Regions from separate parts of the Paenibacillus sp. J14 genome, predicted to be linked through region 1. Evidence: riboswitches for the same ligand, from Rfam matches in the RefSeq annotation. Region 1 holds a riboswitch; each other region holds the start of a gene.

Region 1 (4,215 bases):
CCACCTGTTAGCCCTTAACGCGGCGATTGAAGCGGCCCGGGCCGGGGAAGAGGGAAGAGGGTTCGCGGTGGTAGCCGGGCAAATCCGGAAATTAGCCGAGGATACGAATCACTCCCTTCAGGAAATCAGCAGCTTGGTCGAAGATATGACAGTTCGTACTGGCAGTGTCGTGTCTGCGGTTGCTCAGACGGAAGAGAAGGTGCAGCAAGGCGTCACGCAATCCGAGAATGTGAAGGTTAATATCGAGCAAATCATCGATAATATCGAGAACACCTTCGCCATGTTGAACGATATTTCCGACGGGGTTACCACCCAAGCCGCTGCGCTGGAGGAAATGACCGCAACGCTGGAGGATGTGAACACCACGATCGAGTCGGGCCTGCAAGTCTCTGGCGTTATTCAAGATCAGCTGGGTACGCAGGAGCAGATCTTTGGGGATATCGAGCAGACCTCCTGTAAATTGGTCGAACTGTCCGAGAATATGAACGGGTTGACGAACGTGTTCAAGCTTTAATCCCATAGCAATTAGAAAGGGCGCTTGCTTTTGCAGGCGTTCTTTTTACTATTTCATCATTCATCTTTTCGATTTCTTCACACTGAATGAAAGGGATAATGTGCAGAAGGGGTCCTATAAGACTGCTTCGCCCCTCCGATCAATCTGGATCATCGTTTCCTGCTTCAAATGGCGTTATAATAAGCATGATCATACTGAAATTAGACAGACAGCGTGGGAGAGGAGCGGTGAGGAGCATGTATGGAAATGATGGAGTACTGGATAGGCGGACACTGAAGGCAGCCTTTGAACGGACAGTTTATCAAGTGGCGGGCCACGGAAAACGCAATGTAGAAGTGTTGAAGCAGGCCTTTGCCGAGATCAGCGGCGGGGTAGACAGTGACATGTACGGTTCAGGGCAAGCGCTGGAAGCTTTCGAAGCGAAAATGGCTGCAGTGCTTGGTAAGGAGTCTGCTGTATTTTTTCCGAGCGGTACAATGGCGCAGCAAATTGCCCTGCGGATATGGTGTGACCGCAAAGGGTCCAAACGTGTGGCCTATCATCCTTTATGCCATTTGGAGATTCATGAGGAGGACGGGTTGAAGGAGCTGCACGGGCTGGAGCCGATTCTCTTGGCGGATCCAGATCGGCTGATTGAGATGGAGGACGTTCGTCAGCTGCCAGAGGATGTCTCATGCCTGCTGTTGGAGCTGCCGCAGCGTGAAATCGGCGGTCAACTGCCGCCGTTCGAAGAGCTTGAAGCTATATCCACCTACTGCCGGGAGCGAGGCATCAAGCTGCATCTGGACGGAGCCCGACTGTTTGAAGTGTTGCCTTACTACGAAAAAACCGCCGCTGAGGTTTGCGCCCTGTTCGACAGCGTCTATATCTCGTTCTACAAAGGGATCGGCGGGATTGCCGGAGCCATATTGGCCGGGGATCCGGAGCTGACGAAGGAGTCGAAGGTATGGAAAAGGCGCCACGGCGGGGATCTTATCAGCTTGTATCCTTATTTTCTCAGTGCGGATTACTATTATGAGAAACGTGTCGGAAAGATGAAAAAGTATTATCAGCAAGCACAAGAGCTCTCCAGTCTGTTTAATCAATGTCATCGGATGAAGACCGTTCCGGAGATCCCGGTGTCGAACATGTTCCATGTGCATTCGGACGTTCCCAAGGAGCGATTGGAGTCCGTGCTGATTGAAGTCTATCGGGAAACCGGGGTTGGTTTCACCTCGTTCTTGAAAGAGAAAGCGGATGGGGGAAGTGCCTTTGAAATCAGCATCGGAGACCGCTACAGTGAGGTGCCGAAAGATCGGCTGCAGCTAGCGTTCGAGCTGCTGGATAAGAAGTTGAAGGGACTTTCGCTTTAAACTTGGATTTGTTTGAGATGCAGAGCACCGTAGGATGCGATTTGATGTCGTTCCTTACGGTGTTTTTTTGCATATATGCTTCGATAATTCAAGCCTGCTCGCAATAATGAATGCAAGAGAGTGATGTATGCGCTTCCTCGAACAAGGCCGATCTCTTTTCTCGGCGAATTTGCCTTTCCCTCTTCTTTACACTTCTTCAGACGGGGAGTATGATTCATCCGTAACAAAAATTGATATGACAAAACCTGATCGCTGAGTTCTTTCTCATGCAGAAAGAAACGGGGGAACCAATGAAACTCGCCCAATGAGGCGGTTTCCGGGGTGAATCGCTTGATTTGGCCAGTAAGCCAAACCGGCGTAGGGCTGCTTTCGTGCCCGAATCCGTCAGCTAACTCCGTAAGCGTCCGAAAGAGGGAATTGTCGCGGTGACGCTTGAGATTTTTTTCAAAGCGGCTGCGGGAAGGTCCAGCTTTCCTGCGGCCTTTTTGCGTTGTTCGCTGCATGCATGAGAGCCCTATAGGAGTAAGAATGGATCAGGATCGAAGGTTTATTTTGCGAATGAAAAGAGGATCTCATCATGGGAAGCAAACTGAAACGGATATTGATTGGCAGACCGATGAAAAGCACTGAAATTGAAGGAGAAAAGCTTAGCAAACTTAAAGCGCTGGCCGTGTTGTCGTCGGACGCATTGTCCTCCGTGGCATACGGGACCGAGCAGATTCTGATCGTCCTGATGGCGGCGGGATTTTCCGCTCTCTGGTATTCGATTCCGATCTCATTTGCGGTACTTGGGCTTTTGTTGATTCTGATTCTGTCGTATCGCCAAACGATTTTCTCCTATCCGACTGGAGGCGGCGCTTATATCGTGGCGATGGATAACCTAGGGCGTTCAACCGGACTACTGGCCGGCGGATCGCTGCTTGTCGACTATATTTTAACGGTGGCTGTAAGCTCGTCAGCCGGTACGGATGCCATCACATCGGCTTTCCCGATGCTGCATGATCAACGGGTATTGATCGCCCTGTTGATGATTACGCTGTTGACGATGATGAACCTGCGTGGAGTTACAGAATCGGCCTCGATGTTGGCGGTTCCGGTATACTTGTTCGTGGCCTCCATCTTTGTCCTGATTGTGTCGGGACTTTACAAGTATTGGACTGGCGGGATTCATGCCAGTGTGCCGGAGTTTGGGACGGCCGTATCCAATGTCAGCTTGTTCCTGCTGCTTAAGGCGTTCAGTTCGGGATGCTCGGCCTTAACTGGGGTTGAGGCGGTGTCCAACGCTATTCCGAACTTTAAGCCACCGGCAGAACGGAATGCCGCAGCCACGCTGGTGATGATGGGGGTTATTCTCTGTACCATGTTTATTGGGATTAGTACGCTGGCTTATTGGTACGGCATTGCTCCAGATCCGAAGGCCACCGTGATTTCTCAAATCGCTGAATCGACCTTTGGGAGAGGGAGCTTGTACTACTTGATCCAAGGTATTACGGCGTTAATCTTGTTTTTGGCCGCCAATACGGCTTATTCGGCCTTCCCGCTGCTGGCGTTTATGCTCGCCAAGGACAAATACATGCCGCATGCGTTTATGGTGCGCGGTGACCGGCTTGGCTTTTCAAACGGAATTATCTTCCTGGGCGTAACCTCGGCGCTGCTGGTTCTTGGATTCCACGGCGACACGGAAAGCCTGATTCCGCTCTATGCGGTTGGGGTATTTATTCCGTTCACCTTGTCCCAGCTGGGGATGATGGTGCGCTGGATCAAGCGCAAGCCGCAAGGTTGGGTGTTCCGGTTTACGATTAACACGATTGGCATGCTGACGACGCTGGGCATTACGCTCATCTTCATTATCACGAAGTTTTCACATGTCTGGTTCGTATTTATCTTCTTGCCGCTCGTGATGTTTATTTTCTACCAGATCCATCGACATTATATCAATATCGCCGACCAGCTTCGGATTGACATCGATAAAGACAAACCTTGCATAAAGGGCAGCACGATCGTCGTGCCGGTGGCGGGCGTTACCCGTGTCGTGATGAACTCGTTAAGCTACGCCAAATCGCTGACGGATAACGTTGTTGCGGTGTATGTCGGATTTGATGATGAGGACATCGAACGGATGGAGAAGAAGTGGGAGGAATGGAATCCGGGGGTTCGGCTCATTACGCTGCGCTCCAGCTTCCGCAGCATTATCCGGCCGCTGATGAAGTTCATTGATACCGTGGAATGGAAAACGGCGGAGACCGATCACATTACCGTCCTGATTCCTCAGTTTATTCCTCGGCACTGGTGGCAGAATATTTTGCATAATCAGTCGAGCTTGTTGCTTAGAGCTTATTTGTTTAACAA
Region 2 (4,215 bases), on a different contig from region 1:
GTGCACGATTAACCCTGCGTTTATCAAGTCTTCCCAGGTGATCGCGGCCTCTACTCCAGGCGCTTCGCTGCGAACCCGAGATAACGCGGCGCGAATCGCCTCCGGCGAGGCGTTCTCCACCCCGATGTCGCCTCGCTTCGTCGCCTCCGCCTCCGGCAGGAAAGCGTGCTTGCAGCCCGGCACCCGTGCGGCCACAATTTTGCGAATCCGCTCCCCGGCATGGTCGGGGTCCGTAAAAATAATCACGCCCCGGCGTTCCTGCGCCAATGCGATTTTCTTGAGCACAGCTTCGCCGATCGCCGAACCTCCGGTCTCGATGGTATCCGCCTCTACGGCGCGCTTAATGGCCACGGTGTCGTCTCGACCCTCCACCACGATGACCTCTTTGATCATGATTTTGTCTTCCTTCCTGTTCTTGCTTGTCTCCACCAGAATAACAAAAAGAAGAGGATCATTACATCCTCTTCTAATCCACTGTCTTATTCATCATCCTAATACTATCTCATTCCCTCCGCATTGTAAAACGAAAGAGAACGAGACCTTAGTTCAATTCCGGCTTCGTCGGACCGATCACGTAGACGGTGCGGCCCTTCTTGCGGCCGAATTTCTTCGCATCCTTCAGACTATCAAAATACACATCCATCTTATGGCCATCGATGGCCCCGCCGGTATCCTCTGCCTTACGGAAGCCGATTCCTTCGATGTATACCCACCAACCAAGCGGAACGACGTCTTTATCCACCGCAATCGTTCTGCCTTCCGTCACGCGGGTACCCGAGGCCGTGCGGGTGCCAATCCCGTCTTCTTCCGCCGAATACGCGGTTAACGTAACATTTTTCAAGACTTTTTTATATTTGAATGAGACGCCACCTTTGGTCGTCGTTCCGCTGATGTTCACCGTATTTCCCTTACGGCTGATGCTGGCCGACAGAACCTCGGTAGGTTTCTTCGTACCGACTGCGATCACCTTCGGCTGAGCTTCTTTGGAGACCTCTTTGCCGAGCCAACGCTTCGCCACGAATTTTCCGTCTTCGTAAGTTTTCTCAATGTTGTGAATGACCAGACCTTCGGAACCTTCCTGGATCACTTTCGTGGTGCCTTTCAGCAGCTTATCGTCCGACGTTTTGACCACGCTAAAGGGCACGGCCTCCTTCGTCTGCACCGTTTGCTTGCTGACCCGAACGACCTTCACATTCAGGTTCTCGGTAACTTTACTGTCCAATGTCGGAGTCACCTTGTCGTCTTCACCCAAAGTGATGCCGAGCTCGGACAATACGCCCTCGACTTTGCTTTGCGTCGTGAAGTGGACTTTCGTATTGCCGTCCGCGGTCACACTGACCGGCTTCGCGCGTACTATGACAATGCGGTCACCGTTCTTCAGCGAGCTTTCCAGCGGGAGGGATACTGAATCCTTCGCACTGAGCTTAATCGATTGTTCCTCCAGCAGATGAGCTACACTGGATTGGGTTGTCTCCACTGACTGGACATTCCCGTCCACGATCAGGGATACTTCCTTCTGTGCCTGGCTATACAGCCAGATTAGGATGATGATGATTCCCGCGATGGCCAGAACGCCGACGAGCGCTATCTGACGTAAATTCTCATGCTTCCATCGCATTGCGTAAGACATGCTGGATGAGCGTGATTCATGGGTCTCCTCTTTGCGGAAAATGCCCATTTCTTCCGTCCTCCTTCATAGTCCCGCCGTCTAGGTCGATGCATGATAACGATTGACGCGACTACAGTTACTTTTTACAAAACGCCTAAGGTAGTCAAAAAGTCATCTTTTGATCACGAAGCAGGTCAAGAAGTGAATTCGGCATCGAATCTTGAATTCAGCCGGGCCTTCCGTTGCTCACGTACTCCCATGTACGCTGCGCTACTCAGTCCCTAGCTTCATCCAACCTTCTCGGTGCTGAAAACCTGACTTTTTGAACACTGATCTTAAATTTAATCCTAAGCGTTTTGCATCCTTGACCAGTCTCTCCTGCTTGTCGTCACCTCCTGTTTTCCAACAGTATGACGACCCTATTACTTTTATTCAAAACAAAAGAAGCCGGGAGAAAGAGTTAGAGGAACTCCTTCGTGGCTTCTTGAATGTCTTGGGTGTAATAGCTGCACGAGTGACCTCTCTTATTCGCTTACGAGGTTAGCTGTCGGGTTCGGGCGAAAGAGAGCCGCCCTTTCTCAGTACATTCGCTCATGGCGCAATGACCTTGAATTCACCCCATAGACCCTGGAAAGAAATCAAATACGAACGCGATTAGGCTGCCGCCAACCTGCAATTCGTATTGGTTCCCCCGTTCTCCGTCATAAGGAGATTCAGCGAGACTGGTTCATGGAACCAAGCATCGTATGGTTCAGTCCAAAACGAACCGAATCGATACTGAAAAGATTCTATCCTGTTTCGATGCAGGTTGTAAAGGAGTAATCAACCACGTTTTTTTAAAAAAATGGTTAAAAAAATGTAATGACCTTGTTTTTGAGGGTTAAAAAGCATTAATCTTTCCGAAATCCTCTTTATTTCATCCGTTTTGCTCTCAAATACTCGGAATTCCAAATCGTTCCAATGCATTTCGGGTGGTAATTTCCGCGATTTCCTCAAAAGTAACCCCTTTGAGCTCGGCTGCCATTTCCGCAACCAAACGAACATGAGCAGACTCATTTCGTTTACCACGATATGGATGCGGCGTTAAATAAGGGGAATCCGTTTCGATCAGCAAACGGTCCATCGGCGTCTTGGCCAACACTTCCTTGGGTTGTTTTGCATTTTTAAACGTAATCGGCCCGCCAAACGACAAATGAAATCCCAAATCTAGACACATTTTGGCAATTTCCCAACTGCCGGAGAAGGAGTGCATCACGCCTCCAACCTCGTTGGCCTTCTCTTCCCGAAGGATGCGAACCACGTCTTCGTGAGCGTCCCGATTATGAATGGAAATCGGCATACCTAAGCTGCGAGCCAGTCCAATTTGCTGGCGAAAAACCTTATGTTGAACGTCCTTAGGGGACGTATCCCAATAATAATCCAGCCCAATTTCTCCGATGGCGACGACCTTCTCATGCTTGCACAATTCTGCAATCCAGTCCAAATCGCCCTCTTGCATCGTAATCGCGTCTTGCGGATGCCATCCGACCGCGGCATAAATGAAGTCATAGGTCTCTGCCAGCTTCATGGTCGAAGGGATTGTCTCACGGTTAAATCCGATGTTGATCATCCGCGTAACCCCTTGTTCCACAGCGCGCGCGATCACTTCCTCGCGGTCCTCGTCAAATTGGGGAGCATCCAAATGCGTATGCGTATCAAATAACATAAACCTTGTCATCCTCCTATTTCCGTTGCTCGAAAATGCGGGCTACCGGGCGAGGCAGCCGCTCCATTACAGCACACAATTTATTATCCGGATAGTACAAATGCGTCTTCCCCCGGTGTAATCCGCTGATCGACCGCACGATATCCGAGACTTCCGAAATTTCCCGCAGCCGCTCCTGCCGGTCCAACAACAAAATTTGCTTCTGCCAAACCCCGCCGTCCGGACGGAACACATCATACGGCAGATCCGTCGGAAAATCAATTTCCATGTCGTATTCAGGTTCAAGACCGACTTGTCTAAAGGCGTTCCGAATCTCGTCCAGCATTTCCAGCTCCGATGAATCTAATTCTACATATTTATACAGCTTACGATTCAAAAACCGAGAACATAAATCGCTTAACCGCTCGTCGTCTTCTCTCGTCCACTGCATGAAGGTCGTTTGCATCAGCGCTTCGTCCAGCTGCAAATAATCGGTTACGCTGATATCCCCTTGAAATAAGTTCGGTAACGGATGCGGCAAGAAGCAAAAAGAATGCCCGCTCCGGTATAATTCCTTAGCCCGACGCAAAATTTGCCGAAGAATGATCTCCGAGCTCCGCGTCACCGGGTGGAAATAAACCTGCCAATACATCTGATACCGCGACATTAAATAATCTTCCACCGCATGCATCCCTGATTCTTTAACCACAACCCGCCCTTGAAAAGGTCGAAGCATCCGCAAAATCCGGTCCATGTCAATCGTCCCGTAGTTTACACCGGTAAAATAAGCATCCCGCAGCAAATAATCCATCCGATCCGCATCCAGCGGGCTAGACACCAAATTCACCACAATCGGATTGTCATAATCCTTCCGGATCACCGCAGCCACCTTGTCCGGAAAATCCGGAGAAATCTCGCGCAG
Region 3 (4,215 bases), on a different contig from region 1:
CTACAGTTCTGGCGACGAATGAGAACTCGGAGATGACCCCCGGCGACAAGCTGGAGCTTCAGCCGGCCATGACCGCTGCGGCCAATGGCGGGGTACAAATCAGTGAGTTGTATACCGACAAATTCGGCTCGCACAAAACAGCTTTCATCGCGATTCCCGGCAGCAAAGCGATGCTCGCCGTGGGCCTTGACGCTACCTTCATCGATAAGAAGAAAGACCAAATTTTATACATCTGTATCGGCATCACCTTACTTGTCATTGTGGTGGGCATGGCCGCAGCGTATTTTGCAAGTACGCGAATCACGAAGCCAATTCGCAAGCTGGTGAAGGTCACGGAGCAAATGGCTGGCGGAGACTTCCGTCATACCATCGAAGTGAAAGGACATGACGAAATTGCCCAACTCGCCGGAAGCTTCCAAACGATGACGCTTCAGCTCAAAAACATGTTCGCTGCAGTGATGCAAACGTCCCAAGTGGTCGTAGACGGATCTGAGAACTTATCCCGATCGGTGACAACGTTTGAAGATTTGATTGCCCGTTCCAATGCAGCTACGAAGGAAATCGAAGCGGGCAGCATGACGATTGCTTCCGCAGCAGCCGAAAACGCCCGTGCGATGGAAGAAATTTCGCAAGGTGTACAGCATATTGCGTCTTCGTCTGCCGAAGTCACGGAACGGATTGGACAAGCTGCAGAGGAGGCTGACGCCGGAAATCATTTGGCGCAAACAGCGGTTACGCAAATGCAGCATGTCGAAGATGCGGCTAATCGCACGTTGGAGCATATCCGCACGCTGAATGATCGTTCCGAGTCCATTTCGAACGTGGTAGGTACCATTACAGAAATTACGAAGCAAATTAATATTTTGGCGCTGAACGCGGCGATTGAAGCTGCACGTGCCGGCGAACACGGCAAAGGCTTTGCTGTCGTGGCCGAGGAAGTTCGTAAGCTGGCTGAACAGTCCCGCCGAGCGATGGAGGAAATCGGCGAGAACCTGCTCAGTATCCGAGAAGAATCGGAAAATTCGGTCAACGCCATGCAGCGGGCCAGCGAGGAAATCGTCTCCGGAACCGAACGGGTGAAGCAAGCGGGTCAAGCGTTTGAACAATTAACGAAGCTGATTCAGAACGTGAACTTGACGATTCAATCGGTTTCAGCCTCCACCCAAGAGGTATCTGCCGGTACCGAGGAAGTCACCGCATCGGTAGAGGAATCGGCCAATATTACCGCCAAATCGCTGGAGAACATGGAGCAAATCAGCAGCTACTCGCAGCAACAGCTGGACGAAATGGAAGCGCACGCGCGTACAGTTCGCTCACTGTATGAGCAGGCGTTGTCGTTGCAGGAATCGATTGCAAAATTCCGGATCTGACTCTAAAAATAAAACGTACCCTTCACGTTCCCCTGATCGGGGAAACGGAAAGGGTACGTTTTGTTTTATCCCTTAAATCGTCACTGGGCTTGCAGAAGCCGCATCTTCTGTTGTCTGATCCGATTGCGTATCCGCCTTCGAATCCAGCTTCTTTTCCGGCTTCTTCCAGTACGCTTCACTGCCTGGCAAATCGTCAAACCAGGTCGCATCATCCGGGCAAGGCAAAATCATAAACTTGCCGTATTCACCGTCCCGGGACTGATGATACTTGAGATAGGCCTGCCCGTTTTCGATAGCCAGGATTTCGATTTTTCCTGAAGAATGACTCATCGATAATCGCACGCGCTTTCCAAGCCCTGAAGTACGGGCTTTCGCTTCCTCTACTAGCTCATACGCTCGTTTCAATGGGATGACAAAGTCAGCATTTCCGGCTACGGGACGATTAATAAAGAAATAGTACGGAGTGACGCCAGCCCAAGATAAGCGATCTAGCAATTCACCAAGCACGGCCGCATCATCGTTGATGCCTTTGAGAATCGGCGTTTGATTGACCACGATAGCCCCGGCGTCGTGCAGCGCCTGGAACCCTCTTTTGGCCTCAGGGGTAATTTCGCGCGGATGATTGATATGCGCCATAACATAAATCCGTTGATCAACGGTGGAGAACTCCCGAATCAGATCCAGCAACTCCGGATCTTCATAAATACGCATAGGATTAAACACAGGAATTTTGGAACCGAGGCGGATGATTTTTACATGCTCAATAGCTCTTAGCCGCTCGAGAATCGAACGCAGCTTTCTGGTCGCTAAGATCAAGCTGTCACCGCCGGTTAACAGGACGTTATTAATCTCCGGATGCTGTGCGATGTACTCAATGCCAGGTGTGACATCCGCCATCGCTTCCTTCACATCGTTGCGGAATAACCGTTTACGGAAGCAGTATCGGCAATAGGAGCCGCAAACCTCGGACACAATCAGCAGCGCGGTCGTTCGATATTTGTGCTGGCAGCCAGGCACCACGTAGTTCGCCGCTTCGTCAGAAGCGTCCCAGCGCCCATATTCCTTCAGTTCTCCCGTATTGGGGATCACCAACTTGCGGATCGGGTCCTCCGGATCATTCCAGTCGATCAAACTCAAATAGTAGTCGTTCACCCGAAAAACAAATTTGTCGGTAATCGGTTTCAAGTCCTGCCGCTCCTGCTCGGACAACTGGCTCACCTTGGCAATATCGGTGATGTACTTCGGACTAGCCATAAATCCTCTCCTCCTTTATTAGTACGATGCGTAAAGAAGAAGCTCGAAACTTGCAGTGAATGCGAGTACTCCGCCGAATGCTCGGGTCAAAGGTCTTGCAGAACGCAAAAAGACCCCGCTTCAAAGAACAGGGTCATTAAATGATGACTGAAATAATATTAAAAATGACCCATCCACTGCAAACGAGGTTAGCTGACGGGCTCGGGAAGATGGTTCCCTACGTTAAACTTGCAACGATTCGCCCCAAAAGATTGGTTCCCCCGCTTTTCGACTTTACCCATCGAAAATTAAGCGTACTTTTATCCTACCTTATCCTTACCCAATTTGTCAAAGCTTACCTTGGATCCCAATAATGTCGTAAATGAGATTCATGCGCAAATGCCTGCGAACCTGCTCCGCTAACCGATCGAAGGCTTCCTCCTTCCGTGAGGAAGAAACAAAGGTGACGTTCAAAGGTTCCAGCCCTTTGCTCGTACGCAGTCCGTCCAGCCAAGCACGTCGCCAGGCATCATTATGGAACACTCCGTGCAGATACGTCCCAAACACCCTGCCATCGGCGCGGGCTGCGCCTTCCGGATGTGTTTGCGTCTCAGCCTGTTCTAACTCCGGGGCTGTCCCTGACCCTTGTACTGGCTCCTCATTGACCCGAAGCATAAATAAGGGACGAGTGTCCCGCAACTGCTGGGTTGATCCGGCATGAATCTCATAGCCTGAGATCGGCAGCTCCTGGTTCTGAGGATGCAATGCGATCGGATGGTCCTCGCACGTATATCCGTGCACGCGCACCGTTTTTTTACCTGGGAGAAAGGTTGTAGCCAAGGGGAGCAGGCCCAGACCCAATGCCGACCTCGGTTCATTGGACTCTACGCCTTCAGGGTCATGCAGTTGTTCGCCCAGCATTTGATATCCGCCGCAAATTCCGACCAGCTGGGTGTGCGTCCCCTCATCGATCAGGTTGCAAACTGCCCCTGCCAGCCCTTGCCCGCGCAAAAATTCCAGATCGCTGATCGTATCCTTGGTCCCCGGCAAAATCACCACATCGGGATGTCCAAGTTCTGACAGCTTGCTTACATAACGTAACGATACGTCCGGTTCGGCTGCCAACGGGTCAAAATCCGTGAAGTTAGAAATATGCGGATAACGGATAACGGCGATATCCAGCTCCTGCGTTGCGGATGGCGCTGAACGAGCTGGATAGGTATCCAGGACAACGGAATCCTCCGCTTCGATCTCCAGATTATTTAGGTAGGGGAGAACTCCAAGTACGGGGATTCCGGTCCGCTGCTCCAGCCAATCCAGGCCAGGCTGCAGCAGAGACAGATCGCCGCGAAACTTATTGATAATGAACCCTTTTACGCGAGCGCGTTCGTGCGGTTCAAGCAGCTCCAGGGTACCAACAAGAAAGGCAAACACCCCGCCACGGTCGATATCCCCCACCAAAATCACGGGAGCATCCGCCCATTCGGCCAAGTTCATGTTAACGATATCCCGTTGCTTCAGGTTGATCTCCGCTGGGCTTCCAGCCCCCTCGATCACCACAATGCCATGCCTATCGCGGAGCCGACCGAGCGCTTCCATGACCAGCGGCTTG
Region 4 (4,215 bases), on a different contig from region 1:
CTGAAACATTTTGGATCGTTGAAAAAAATAAAAGAGGCCTCCGTCGAAGACTTTCGGCCTCTTTCTATCGGGGATAAATTAGCCCGTCAAATTCTTAATGCCCTTCGGGACGAAGATCCGCCAGAGGAGTCGTAAAATACGGCTCCTCTTTTGGTTGCGGCGGCGGGGTCTTTCGTTCCTTGCTTGGCGGGTTAAACAAGTAAATCACATACGCCACGATCGCCGGCAAGGCGATATAGAACAACCCGGCGACGATATTCAGCGCTCCGCCCATAAACATCAAGCTTAGGGCCATCAGAATGCTGTCGAAGATGACATGCGAGAAGACAACGGTCGCGAAGCCGTAACGCAGGAACACGAAGCTGAACAGCAGTCCGATAAAGGTTAATTCGATCGGGCGCGAAATGACCGGATAAATCGGGTACAACGTGTGGCCAAACGCCCAAATTAAGGTCGACAACAGGCAAGCGATAAAGGTGCTGCGGAACATTTTCTTCAGCATCGGGATCCCGAAGAGGCGATACACCGCTTCTTCCCCGATCCCGGCCACCCAAGCCAGCAGCGGGAACAATACCGGATATACCATGTTGTACGGCGATTGCGTTGCATCGGTCGTGGACCAGGTATGAATCGTTTGCTCTAAAATGAAGAACACCACAGATTGAACGCCTAACAGGATCAATGCCCAGGCATACCCATCGCCCACAGAGGTCAGGATGGAACGGCCATACCCTTCTTCCCTTGATCTTGCCCAGAGGTTGATCCCGTTCTTCCGCCACAGTCCGTCGCCGCCCACCAGCGAGAAGTACACAGAAGCGGCCAGGAACAAGGTCACCAGACCTTGGAAGAAGAGGCCAAAGACAAGTACACCGGCTTCAAGGCCGTCTTTTTGGAACACCGGAATCATGTTGATCGTTCCAATCGTCGATAACACGAAGTAAGCCGATGCCAGGAAAATTCCCCGCTTAAACGAGGTATGAACTCGCGTCAGCGCGCTGTAGACGATCGCCAGAATGGCCAGCACGAACGTCAACAGGGCATAACCCGCATAGGTAAGCCAGCTGGCGATTTTGGTCTGCCCGGCAACGTAGTCCAGATGTGCCTGAGGTACACTAAAATAGCTCTCTAACGAAGAAACCTTACCGTATTCGAAGCTAAGCTTGATTTCCGCCTGCGATTCACCTAAGGTGTAGCCTTGGATACGGTAGAGGAGGCCTACATCCCCTTCACCGGAGGCCAGCTCCAGATCGCTTGGTTTAAATCCGAAAGCGTTCAGGTAAGGCTGTGCCAGCTCCTCTTTCTCCGCTAGCGAGAGATCCCCTTCCCATGCCTTCATGGAATCGGTCGTTTCCGATCCTACATCCAGCATCATCTGCTTGGTGGCGTTGCTGGAGGAACTAATCTCCTCGAAGCCAACGACTTTACCCGTGGTCATATGAACATCTACGGTCACCGCGCTTAACGCTTCAGTGGGATCCGTGTAACGGACACGAAATACATCATAGGGAAATTGCTTGTCATACGTTTTTAAGTATGGGGCGAGCAGATCGGCTTTGGTTAAGTAACCAAACAGATCGGAACGCGTTTCGTATGTAATTAATGCTTTATCCTTCGCGGGATTCGGCAGGTCGATCCCAAGTACCGATTGGACAAATTCACTTGCACTGGCGGCTGCTTCTTGTTTGCTGATCACCTCATTCGATTGCTGCAACTGCAACGATTCCGAATCGGTGGTCGGGAACAGTTGAACGGCCACGAACACAATGAATCCGAGGGCGGCCAGCAGCCACAGATTTTTGGTCTTCATCCTGCGGCGGCCATTTGACGTCAAAGGGGAATTCACTCGCAAAACTCCTTTGTGATTAAGTTGAAATAAATTCTGGGAAACGTACTCTTCTTAATAATATGAAGTATGTTTTTTGATCAAGTTCGTCAAAGTAAAGATAACACAGCAATCCCCCCTGCGCCAGACGGAGGGCAAAATTGACGAGAAACGGCAAAAACTTCGGCAAGTCTACGCATCATTTAGATTGGGGGGGAAGTTGATCTGCACAATCCCTGATTTCGTCTTTTTCGGGTCTTTTTCTTGAAAATAGAGCTTTGTGGTGGGACGCAATAAGGGATATAATCCATTTGACGAAAAATGAATGAAAACAATTGAAAAGATTGGCCGAATTTCGTAATGAAAACGGGGGAACCGTACATTTTGGGGTGAATTTCCCGGAGCTTCAACTTCTTACATGGGAGGATGAAGCGTCCGCGAATAGGGCAACTGGGCATGTCCGAATCCGTCAGCTAACCTCGTAGGCTTGTGCATCAGGAACCAAACACCGAAAGGCATTGGATTTCCAGTGCTTTTTTCTTTTGTTCTTTTTTCAGGAAGACGATGAGGTGAACGCGTTGAATACGAAGAAAATAAACCTTTCTCCGCCGCAGGTATTAGTGATTGGGTTTGCCCTCATCATTTTGCTGGGAAGTCTGCTGCTTATGCTTCCGATCTCCGGGACGTCCGGGGAACCGACGCCATTTGTTGATGCATTGTTTACGGCAACTTCGGCAACTTGTGTAACGGGGCTGTTTGTAGTGGATACGGGAAGGTATTTTTCAACTTTTGGCCACATCGTCATTATCTTGCTTGTCCAAATCGGGGGGCTTGGCTTTATGACCATGGCTACCTTGTTCTCCCTCGTCCTGAAACGGAGAATCTCGCTGAAAGACCGTCTCTTGCTCCAGGAAGCGATGAACCAGAGTTCAATGGAAGGCATCGTTCGCTTAATTCGCAAGGTGCTGGTGTATTCGCTGCTGATTGAGTCCGGTGCAGCGGTGTTCCTTACCCTCCGCTGGGCCTTTGATATGCCGTTTGGCCGGGCGCTGTACTTTGGAATTTGGCATTCGATTTCTATGTTTAATAATGCAGGATTTGATCTATTTGGAGAATATCGCAGTTTAATCCCCTACGTGAACGATCCTTTGATTAACATTGTATCCATCTTACTTATCGTGTCCGGCGGTCTTGGTTTTATTGTCTTGTCCGATCTGGCGGAGTATCGCAAGCATCGCAAATTGTCGCTTCATTCCAAGGTCGTGCTGTCGATGACGGCGGTCCTGATTGCGATTGGTACGATCGTCATTTTCGTGTTCGAATTCACGAATCCACGCACGTTGGAGCCGCTTAGCTGGAGCGGCAAAATCTGGGCTTCTTTGTTCCAATCGGTCACGCCGCGTTCGGGAGGGGTGGTTACCCTTGATACCGGTTCGCTGCGTCAGGCTACGCAATTCTTCATGATCATCCTGATGTTCATTGGGGCTTCGCCTGGCTCAACAGGGGGCGGGATCAAGACGACTACCTTTACGATTCTTATCGGTGCGGTGATCTCCATGATCCGTGGACGGACGGATTTGGTGTTATTCCGTTACCGGATGGCTGAGGAACGGATCTTTAAGGCGCTGACGATTACGATGATGGCGCTGTTTGTCATCGTTGCTGTAGCGATGGTATTGTCCACTACGGAAGATGCAAATTTCCTCTCTATCTTGTTTGAGACGACCTCCGCTTTTGGAACCGTTGGATTGTCGATGGGCTTAACGGAGCGTCTGACGGATTTTGGAAAAGTAGTGATTAGTCTTACGATGTTTGCCGGACGGCTGGGGCCTTTGACGCTCGCCTATGCGATTGGTCCAAGGAAGGGGAAAGAGTTGTATCGCCATCCAGAAGGTAAAATCATTATAGGATAAGGGGAAAATGGGCAAAAATGAAAAAGCAGCAGTTTGTGGTCATCGGCTTGGGGCGGTTCGGCTCGAGTCTAGCCTTGGAATTAATGGAGTTAGGATATGAGGTTCTGGGCATCGACCGGAATGAAGAGATCGTGGAAGAACTTAGCGATCGGCTCACGCATACCGTTGTCGCTGATGCCACAGAAGAAGAGGTGCTGAAGTCGCTGGGGGTTCGCAATTTTGATTGCGGCATCGTGGCGATTGGCACCGATATTCAAATGAGCATCCTGGCGGCCATTCTCCTTAAAGACCTGGGTATTAAAACGGTAGTCGCCAAGGCGATCTCGCTTCTGCACGGCCGGGCTTTAGAGAAGCTGGGAGTGGATCGGGTGATCTATCCGGAACGCGACATGGGGATTCGTGTGGCCCATCAGCTGGTTACTCCGAATCTGCTGGATTATATTGAACTGTCGAAGGAATACAGTATCGTCGAGATGAACG

The links. A riboswitch is a leader RNA that binds a small molecule or an ion and turns the genes downstream of it on or off. The one in region 1 is predicted to bind cyclic di-AMP.
Region 2: it holds a riboswitch for cyclic di-AMP, as region 1 does, so the genes downstream of both, M891_RS0117745 (3D domain-containing protein) here and M891_RS0100860 (APC family permease) in region 1, are expected to answer to the same signal.
Region 3: it holds a riboswitch for cyclic di-AMP, as region 1 does, so the genes downstream of both, M891_RS0108685 (KamA family radical SAM protein) here and M891_RS0100860 (APC family permease) in region 1, are expected to answer to the same signal.
Region 4: it holds a riboswitch for cyclic di-AMP, as region 1 does, so the genes downstream of both, M891_RS0119925 (TrkH family potassium uptake protein) here and M891_RS0100860 (APC family permease) in region 1, are expected to answer to the same signal.

Annotation. Positions count from the first base shown of each region.
Region 1 is NZ_JADQ01000002.1:19,750-23,964, forward strand. Features, by position in the region: gene M891_RS0100845 (methyl-accepting chemotaxis protein) at 1-514, shown strand, start outside; gene M891_RS0100850 (threonine aldolase family protein) at 751-1,866, shown strand; cyclic di-AMP (ydaO/yuaA leader) riboswitch at 2,107-2,284, shown strand; gene M891_RS0100860 (APC family permease) at 2,444-4,215, shown strand, end outside.
Region 2 is NZ_JADQ01000053.1:13,076-17,290, reverse strand. Features, by position in the region: gene rnmV (ribonuclease M5) at 1-393, opposite strand, end outside; gene M891_RS0117745 (3D domain-containing protein) at 542-1,678, opposite strand; cyclic di-AMP (ydaO/yuaA leader) riboswitch at 2,124-2,338, opposite strand; gene M891_RS0117740 (TatD family hydrolase) at 2,541-3,314, opposite strand; gene M891_RS0117735 (HD domain-containing protein) at 3,331-4,215, opposite strand, start outside.
Region 3 is NZ_JADQ01000017.1:52,538-56,752, forward strand. Features, by position in the region: gene M891_RS0108680 (methyl-accepting chemotaxis protein) at 1-1,370, shown strand, start outside; gene M891_RS0108685 (KamA family radical SAM protein) at 1,443-2,624, opposite strand; cyclic di-AMP (ydaO/yuaA leader) riboswitch at 2,787-2,928, opposite strand; gene M891_RS0108690 (cobyric acid synthase) at 2,952-4,215, opposite strand, start outside.
Region 4 is NZ_JADQ01000070.1:5,603-9,817, forward strand. Features, by position in the region: gene uvrC (excinuclease ABC subunit UvrC) at 1-135, shown strand, start outside; gene M891_RS0119920 (type II CAAX endopeptidase family protein) at 95-1,807, opposite strand; cyclic di-AMP (ydaO/yuaA leader) riboswitch at 2,159-2,325, shown strand; gene M891_RS0119925 (TrkH family potassium uptake protein) at 2,392-3,735, shown strand; gene M891_RS0119930 (potassium channel family protein) at 3,753-4,215, shown strand, end outside.